DNA from 3 places in the Bacillus sp. C-3-6 genome. Region 1 is predicted to be linked to each of the others. Evidence: riboswitches for the same ligand, from Rfam matches in the RefSeq annotation. Region 1 holds a riboswitch; each other region holds the start of a gene.
What was found. A riboswitch is a leader RNA that binds a small molecule or an ion and turns the genes downstream of it on or off. The one in region 1 is predicted to bind thiamine pyrophosphate.
Positions count from the first base shown of each region.

Region 1 (3,175 bases):
AGCATATTCCCGATGGATCCATTTCCACACTTCCATTATCTGGAGAAATCCCCCAGTATCCAAGACTAAATTTTACCCATACATCATTTTTTTGATGTAGCTCTTGAAGATAAAAACTATTTAATTTTCAAGGAACAGTTATTAACTTAAAACTTATTATACGAGGAGGGTGTATCATGAAAAAAATATGCTTTGTATTAATTGTCGACGCTGGTATAAATTATGGTTCAATATTTTCTCTACCATTTTTAAGGAATCAGAATGATTTGAAGGAATATTTTTCTAAGTATTATGATGTTTCAATTAATTATATCAGGGATAAAAACTCAGTTGACTATTTGGTAGTTCCCAAACCGTGTCCAGCTTTTGATAATGAAAATAATCTTCCAATAATTGAAGTACCAGCAATCTTATTTATGGAAAAGAATTTTGAAAAAATAAAGACTTATATAGACAATTATTTTTCTAATAACTCATAAAGAAAATAAAAGTACAGTAAAAAGAAGTCCGATAAAAAACGAGTGGTGTAGAATATTTCTATTAATCATTCGTTTTTTATTATATTTACATATATTTTTTAAAAGAGGATTATAGACGTTCTGAAAAAAATTAATTATAACAAGAACAGTGTTCGTGCTACTATCTACGGTTATTTTTTGTACTAAGTACCCCTTTAACTAACAAGACAACAAAAAATAATTAACGTATTAAGGAAAAATGTTACAATAAATGTAAGATCTTTTTCTTTGAGTTTTAGCACTGAATAATAAAGGTAGTTAAATCACTAAATGGAGGAGCAGGTCAATTTTGTTCCTTGTATAGTAAATTGTTACCTATCTCTATTGCAGGTTGTATGGCAGGTAGCAGTTGTAGCGAAATGCAGCAGAGACAAAGGCTCTTTGTCAAACGGGACTGATGAATGTATTTGGCAAGTAAAAAATGGTTCTTTCCGGAGTTAGTTGAAAAGTCTCATTCTCTCCAAAAGTAGAATCTTTGTCCGCAATGTGGAGAATTTGTATCGACCATACATAATTCTTTTAATAAGCTTTAACTTGTTTATGCTCCCTTCGGCAAGACCATTATTATTCTCATAAGTTACCGCATTTCTGACAGCTTCAATATCCCCGGCTAATCCATTCGTAAAGCTCTTAAACTCTTGTATATTAGTATTCTTCATTTTCTCAATACAATGGTCGAAATTCTCAATACTCTTTGTGGTGAAGATGTTTTTAAACTCCCATGTTAAGTCATAAACTATTTTTACAATAGGGTGTTCTTCGTAATTATTGTTGGTATTATGAGGTATGTTCAAGCATATTATTTAACGTGGATGATTCCATAAAGAGAAAAAGAAATAACCTTTGCATTTTTCAGATTATCGTGTATGATGGGAAAGTATTGAAAATTAAATCAGTGATAAACTAGGGGTGCCTAACGTATGCGTAGGCTGAGAGAGAAGCGCGTGATCTTCTTAACCCTTTGGACCTGATCTGGCTCGTACCAGCGTAGGGAAGTTAACGGCTTTACATAATGATGTCTTTTATGAGCCAGGTCCTTATTTTTTTATGGACCTGGCTCTTTTTATTTTGGCATGCGCTGGCCATATCTCGTCCTTGTCACGAACAGGGGAGGCAACAAAGGTTATGAAACAGTCTGTTTCAGCTGAGCAAATTGAATTGAAATCGAGTTTACCAGGGAGTAAGAAAGTATATGTGGATGGACCACGCGCAGGCATGAAAGTGCCGATGCGTGAGATTGAACAAAGCGAAACGAACGGCATCCCAAATCCTCCAGTCCGTGTGTATGATACGAGCGGTCCTTATACGGATCCGGCGTATAAAGTGGAGCTGGAAAAGGGAATTCCAACGCCGCGTCATTCTTGGATTCTGGGGCGTGGTGATGTAGAAGCATACGAAGGGCGTGAAGTGAAACCAGAGGATGACGGTGTGAAAGTGGCTTCGAAACATACACCTGTTTTCCCGCAGATGGATCGCAAGCCACTTAGAGCAAAGCAAGGTGCAAACGTTACGCAAATGCACTATGCACGTAATGGCATTATTACGTCTGAGATGGAGTATGTTGCGATTCGTGAAGGGGTAGAGCCGGAGTTTGTTCGTAAGGAAATCGCAGAAGGCCGCGCTATTTTACCAGCGAATATTAATCATCCAGAAGCTGAACCGATGATCATCGGGCGTAATTTCCATGTGAAGGTAAACGCGAATATCGGAAACTCAGCTGTATCTTCTTCGATTGCAGAAGAAGTAGAGAAGATGACATGGGCAACGCGCTGGGGTGCAGATACGATTATGGATTTATCTACAGGTAAAAATATTCATACGACGCGTGAGTGGATTATTCGTAACGCGCCTGTACCAGTTGGAACTGTACCGATTTATCAAGCGCTGGAAAAAGTAAACGGAATTGCAGAAGATTTAACGTGGGAAGTATATCGTGATACGTTAATTGAGCAGGCGGAGCAAGGCGTTGATTACTTTACAATTCACGCTGGTGTATTGCTTCGTTACATTCCAATCACGGCAAAGCGTACGACAGGTATCGTTTCGCGCGGTGGTTCGATTATGGCGCAGTGGTGTCTATTCCATCATAAAGAAAACTTCCTATATACTCACTTTGAAGAGATTTGTGAAATTATGAAGCAGTACGATGTTTCGTTCTCTCTTGGAGATGGATTACGTCCAGGGTCTATTGCAGATGCAAATGACGAAGCACAGTTTTCTGAGCTTGAAACACTTGGCGAATTAACCAAAATTGCTTGGAAACATGATGTGCAAGTTATGATTGAAGGACCTGGACACGTACCGATGCACTTAATTAAAGAGAATATGGAGAAAGAGCTTGATATTTGTCAGGGCGCGCCGTTTTACACACTTGGGCCGCTAACGACAGATATTGCACCAGGTTATGACCATATTACATCGGCAATTGGAGCTGCGATGATCGGTTGGTTTGGAACGGCGATGCTTTGTTATGTAACGCCGAAAGAACATTTAGGTTTACCGAATAAAGATGATGTACGCACGGGTGTTATTACGTACAAAATTGCAGCGCATGCGGCTGATCTTGCGAAAGGACATAAAACGGCTCATCAGCGTGATGATGCACTTTCAAAAGCACGCTTCGAATTCCGTTGGCGCGATCAATTTAATTTATCTTT
Region 1 is NZ_CM137247.1:4,939,437-4,942,611, reverse strand. It holds gene ACW0JX_RS25500 (hypothetical protein) at 177-479, shown strand; gene ACW0JX_RS25495 (transposase) at 956-1,225, opposite strand; partial or broken gene ACW0JX_RS25490 (L-lactate permease) at 1,271-1,342, shown strand; TPP riboswitch at 1,414-1,529, shown strand; gene thiC (phosphomethylpyrimidine synthase ThiC) at 1,644-3,175, shown strand, end outside.

Region 2 (3,175 bases), 380 kb from region 1:
TGATATAAAATATAAATTATTAATGAAACCAATAAAAGAAAAAGATGGATCAGTAACATATATTTATGCGATGGCTTCTTTACAGCCCGTAGATGAAGCTGTACAAATGGTGCAAGATTATTACATCTATATCATTGCATTTGTAGTCGTTCTTATTTTTTTAGCTTCGTTTTATTATTCAAAACAAATTGCAAAACCATTATTAAAAATAAATGATACGACGAAGAAAATAGCACAATTAGATTTTACAGAAAAAATACCGATTACTTCAAAAGATGAAATTGGAGATTTATCGAAAAATATTAATGTGCTATCAAATAAACTCCATTCGCATATTGGGCAGTTAGAAGAAGATATTGAAAAGGAAAGAAAGTTAGAAAAGACGCGAAAAGAATTCATTTCTGGTGTTTCACATGAATTAAAAACACCGCTAAGTATTATGAAAAGCTGTATTTCTATTTTAAAAGACGGGGTAGCTGAGCATAAAAAGGATTATTATTTTCAGGCGATGGAGAGAGAAGTAGACAAAATGGATACGTTAATTTTGGATATGCTTGAGTTAGCTAAATTTGAATCTGGTACATATAAAATGAAAAAGGATTCGTTTTATATTGATACAGTAATTGAAGACATATGTGAACATCTATCTGTGGAAATAGAGAAAAAAGAGCTTCGTGTTCATAAAAATATATGTTCATTTGAAGTGATTGCAAATCAAGGCCGGATTGAACAAGTCATCGTGAATTTCATTACGAATGCCATACGTTATACACCAAATAAAGAAGATATTATTATTTCTACAATAGATGAGAAGGATCGTATAAAAGTGTGCATTGAAAATAAAGGTACTCACATTGAAGAAGAACAATTAGATAAAATTTGGGATCGTTTTTATCGAGTGGATACAGCTCGTCAGCGTTCACAAGGTGGGACGGGGCTTGGGCTTGCCATTTCAAAGAATATTTTAGAACTACATGATACTGAATATGGGGCAGGAAATACAGAAGATGGTGTGTTATTTTATTTCTATTTACCGAAAAAAGCGTAGAAAATATAATCTACGTTTTTTTAAATTATTTTCATATTATCTTTACCTAATCTTTATTTTTAATCAGTATAATTTGTTTAGAATATGAGGTTATGTAAGGAGTCGATGAACCGTGCATAGCAATTGGCTAAGTATAATGGTATTTATTTTCTTTTGCGCATTTATTGTATTTTTAATTAATATTACGATATGAAAAAAGAGCGCTCATTAAGCGCCCTTTTTTTGTGTATTCATTTGATAAGCACTGATGCTTTTGAATAAGCGTGGTGAAGTGATAAATAAAAATATAAGTAAAACGGTACATAGAATATAGGAACCAATCATTGTACTACCGTTAAATATTAAAGAATATAGGAAAGCCGATTGGCCTTTTGGTGCATATTGTCCCCAGAAAATGATACCAGCGATAAAGTGACAGAAGTAACGAGCTAGACTACCGATAAAAGTAGCGACGATAATGTATCCAATTACTTTCTTTCCTTGGTTTGGTTTTGATGAAGGTTTGTCTTTACGGCTACCTAAATTTGATTGTTCTTCGCTAGTTTCATTTGACGCTAAAAGCGCCTTTTGAATTGGACGGTAGAATAAACCAGCAAATCCAATGAATGCGAAAGCAACAAAGTATTCAATTAATACTTGAATTGGTGTGACGATAATGGCATCGCCTACGACAATTTGTAATAATCCCCAAATTAAGCCTCCTAAGAAAGCCATTTTGAAGCCCCAGCGGTATGCGATAATAAAAATAGGAATCATAGCAAATGAAATGGAACCGCCTGTTGCTGATATTTTGATTGAAAGTGGTAAAATGTCGATGACCAAGGCGAAGGCTGCAAGAATAGCAGATTCGATCATCGCTTGTAAATTGGTGTTACGCATGTTGTCTCCCCCTAAATCCAAGTTGTACAAAAAAGAATAGATATCATAGGAGGATACGAAATACGTAAATAAAAATGAGGTATGTATTTCGGACGTTTGCACAATCCCTGCGTTAGCATTAACTAACAGGTTCGAAGGGTCGGAACGAAGTGTTCCCTCTCAGCGGCATGGCTCCCCCAGTGATAACGAGATTCTTTATTTGCTATTGTTTATTGTAAGCGAAATGGATGAGAATGGCAAACAAATGCTGTATGACAATAATTGAAATAGAATTGTAGCGAAATGTTAATAAATATGAAGCAAAAGGGTATAGTACAAGAGAAATTGGGTGTGGTATAATTTTTTTGAAAATAATTATCATTCTCTTCTGAGGGGGAAGGTTATGAGCTTAGTAGATATTAAAATTGGAGAGAAAGTGTTAGTAAAAAGTATTCAGTCTTTAGATCAGCTATTAAAGCGTAGACTAGCTGCTTTCGGTCTTGCGGAAGGAAGCGAACTTCGCTTGAAACAGAAAGCGATGTTCAAAGGTCCTTGTACATTGGAGTGTCGTGGACAGTTAATTAGTATTCGTCATTGTGACGCGAAAATGATAAAGGTGGAATTAGCGTGAATAAGGTAGCTTTGCTAGGGAATCCGAATACAGGGAAGACATCATTATTTAATGCACTTACTGGTTCTTATGAATACGTAGGAAACTGGAGCGGTGTAACAGTAGAAAAAAAGGTTGGTAAATTAAAAGATAGACAAGGAACATTAATTGATTTACCAGGTGTGTATGATTTAAATCCAGTTTCACGTGATGAAGGTGTTGTAACAAACTTTCTATTAACAGAAGAATTTAATCATATGTTAAATATTGTAGATTCTTCGCAGTTTGAGAGAAATATGCATTTAACGTTGCAATTACTTGAATTTGGTAAGCCGGTCTCAATTGGTTTAAATATGGTTGATGTGGCGAAGCAAAGAGGAATTGTCATTGATGTAAAACGATTATCAGAACTATTAGGTGTAACAGTCGTTCCTGTCGTTGCAAGAAGTGGAAAAGGTTGTGAAGAACTACTTGCGACTCTTAAAGAAAATGACAAAAAGGAGAAAAAGCCATTCCTTATTTCATATGGTGTACAAATGGATGAAGGAATTGGAGAAGTAATTGCTCTTTTAGAGACAGCGAATTATGAGCATCCGAGATGGTTAGCACTTCAATTTTTAAGCAATAACGAAGTAGTAGAAAAAGAAATGAAAGCATTA
Region 2 is NZ_CM137247.1:4,555,709-4,558,883, reverse strand. It holds gene ACW0JX_RS23465 (sensor histidine kinase) at 1-1,048, shown strand, start outside; gene thiT (energy-coupled thiamine transporter ThiT) at 1,256-1,927, opposite strand; TPP riboswitch at 2,014-2,115, opposite strand; gene ACW0JX_RS23455 (FeoA family protein) at 2,310-2,537, shown strand; gene feoB (ferrous iron transport protein B) at 2,534-3,175, shown strand, end outside.
Region 2: another riboswitch for thiamine pyrophosphate. It lies ahead of thiT (energy-coupled thiamine transporter ThiT); the one in region 1 lies ahead of thiC (phosphomethylpyrimidine synthase ThiC).

Region 3 (3,175 bases), 720 kb from region 1:
ATGAATTTAAGTGGGATGATATAACTTTTGGTATTGATGAGCATACTTGGTTACAGTATGTTGGTGCGTATAAAAACTTAACTTGGAAGCCAGGAACTCCACCTCCGCCGACACCAATTAATACGCTTGTTGGAAAAACTAAGTTAGCGGGAACACAAGTAATCGATGCGAATCATATTCTTAGTTTAATTGGTTCAAAAGTTACCTCACCGAACGGCGTGCAAAAGGTGGATAATGAAACACTCCGTATTATTTATGAACAAATTCAAGAGTTGAGTAACATGGGGGAATATGAGCAAGCACAGTTATTGAAAGAATTTGTGGATACTGAGCTTGTGCCTGGTAACTTATCGAGCGGTTTGGAATTTGATGAGGCATTCGAAATTTGGAAAGCAAGTAAGCTACAGAATACGGTTATTAATTTTTCTTCGGAGTGGGGTCTAGATAGTGAATTACTTGGAAAATCAGTGAATTCATATTCTATTTCACAGTCTGATGTTGTTCCTTACATCACTGAACTCATTAGTAGTGTTGATTTTAGTAAGGCAACCAATCAAACGGCTGGCAATTTGTTAAGGCATAATATGACACTAACTATCAAACTTCCAGAGTGGATTGCTGAAATTAAGCAAAAATATAGTTAACTTGATGATGGCTTTGAAGTGCCTGTGAAAACGAAGAATAACCAGTAGAAACAGAATATGTTTGATTATAAGAGTCGAGGATATACATTCCTTGGCTCTTAACTATGGGTTGAGTAGTTACGAATATTTTATATAAGAGGGGACGGATTGAGGAGGGAAAATATAATATTTTAATGTATGAAACAACAATTACAACCAGAATTATTTGGGTGTAATTCATACAAGTCTTATAAATACTAGTAAAATTAATTTCACCCTAGCTATTGACAGGATACAATTGGCAACGGCCGCAATTTAACTGGGCATTAAAGCGAGTTGTTAAAGCGCGAGTTGCATTAAGACCGATATACCAGTCAGCTTCTGAACGTGCAACTGCTGAAGCGTATAAATTGTCATAGGCTTTACCTGGTTTTAAATTTGCAAAACCATTTTTAATTGCTTTATCGGTTACAGAAGAAATCCATAAACGTTTGATTGGTTTATTTAGCTTAACTTTATCGATAATCCAGCGTGCGACTAATTCCCCTTCACGTCCAGCGTCTGTTGCTACAATAATTTCATTTACATCTTTTCTAAGTAGCTGACTTTTTACAGCATTAAATTGTTTACCAGTTTGTTTAATAACCGTTAATTTCAAACGCTCAGGTAGCATCGGTAAATCTTCTAAATTCCACTTTTTATATTTCACATCATAACTTTCTGGATCTGCTAATGTAACGAGATGACCTAAAGCCCAAGTTACAATATATTTATTACCCTCAAGATAGCCGTTTCCTTTTTTATCACACTTCAGTACACGAGCAATATCTCGTGCAACGGAAGGTTTTTCAGCGATTACAACGCTTTTTGACATATTAAAAACATCCTTTCAAATTTCCATACGTTAACTATAGCATACATCTTCTTGAGATTCAGTTTCGCTCCATATTTGATCGGTTTTTAATGGAGGGAACAAAATCCCAACTAATTAAAGTTTCACTTTATCAGTTGCTTCTATATTAAATAGAAAAAGTAAAGAACTTGTTATTTTACTAGAATAAGAGTAGACTTTGAAGTAGATGAATAAGAAACACATGGGAGTTTGTGGATACAAACTGAGAGTATGGCTACTAGTCCGTCATTGACCATTTGAACCTGTTGGATAATGCCAGCGTAGGGAGAGTGTAAAAGCACATATTCAGGCACTTTGCGTACGCGCAAAGTGTCTTTTTGTGTATCTCCCATCATTATAGTTAGGAGATGAAAAGGATGAATATGAAAGAAATTAGTAAAGTAGTGGATTTGGTGAGAGAATCTAATCCGCTCGTTCATAATATTACAAATGTTGTTGTAACAAATTTTACTGCTAACGGTTTGTTGGCACTTGGGGCATCGCCTGTAATGGCGTATGCAAAAGAAGAAGTAGCAGAAATGGCTAGCATTGCTGGAGCGTTAGTATTAAATATGGGAACACTTCGTCCTGAGGAAGTAGAAGTGATGTTACTTGCTGGTAAATCAGCAAATGTGAACAATGTGCCAGTACTATTTGATCCAGTTGGTGCAGGAGCAACTTCGTATCGAACAGAAGTTGCGAGACATATTCCAGCCGAAATAGATTTAGCAATTATCCGCGGCAATGCGGCTGAAATAGCAAACGTTATTAATGAGAAATGGGAAATTAAAGGGGTAGACGCTGGTACTGGAAATGGCAATGTTGTAAGTATTGCAAGGCAGGCAGCAGACGAACTAAATACAGTTGCGGTCATTACTGGAAAAGAAGATGTTGTTACAGATGGAGAGAGAACTATTGTTATTCGAAACGGTCACCCTATTTTAACGAAAGTTACGGGAACAGGTTGTTTACTAACTTCTGTAATAGGAGCATTTGTAGCAGTAGAAAAAGATTATGTAAAAGCAGCAGTAGCCGCATTAACGTTTTATGGTGTAGCTGCGGAACTGGCAGCTGTTAAAACAGTAGAAAAAGGGCCTGGTAGTTTCCAAATTGAATTTTTAAATCAGTTAGCGAATACTACTGCTGGTGATATTGAGAAGTATGGAAAGATTGAGGAGTTAGAGTAAGGGGGATGAAACACATGATGCGCATTGAAACAAAGAAGATGTCTAAGTTATTACAAGTGTATTTTATTATGGGAAGTAATAACTGCACGAGGGATCCTTTAGCTGTATTGAAAGAAGCATTAGATGGTGGAGTGACACTTTTTCAGTTTCGCGAGAAGGGGGAAGGTTCTTTAATCGGAGGAGATAGAGTGCGCTTTGCAAAAGAATTGCAGACGCTTTGTAAGGAATATAGTGTTCCTTTCATTGTAAATGATGATGTAGAATTAGCCATTGAATTAGATGCAGATGGTGTTCATGTAGGACAAGATGATGAAGGAATTACATCTGTTCGTGAAAAAATGGGAGATAAAATTATCGGTGTATCTGCTCATACAATTGAAGAAGCACGCTTTGCAATCGAAAACGGAGCAGATTATTTAGGCGTTGGACCTATTTTCCCAACGAGTACGAAAAAAGATACGAAAGCTGTTCAA
Region 3 is NZ_CM137247.1:434,497-437,671, forward strand. It holds gene ACW0JX_RS02230 (type I restriction endonuclease subunit R, EcoR124 family) at 1-644, shown strand, start outside; partial or broken gene topB (DNA topoisomerase III) at 922-1,497, opposite strand; TPP riboswitch at 1,708-1,820, shown strand; gene thiM (hydroxyethylthiazole kinase) at 1,893-2,702, shown strand; gene thiE (thiamine phosphate synthase) at 2,717-3,175, shown strand, end outside.
Region 3: another riboswitch for thiamine pyrophosphate. It lies ahead of thiM (hydroxyethylthiazole kinase); the one in region 1 lies ahead of thiC (phosphomethylpyrimidine synthase ThiC).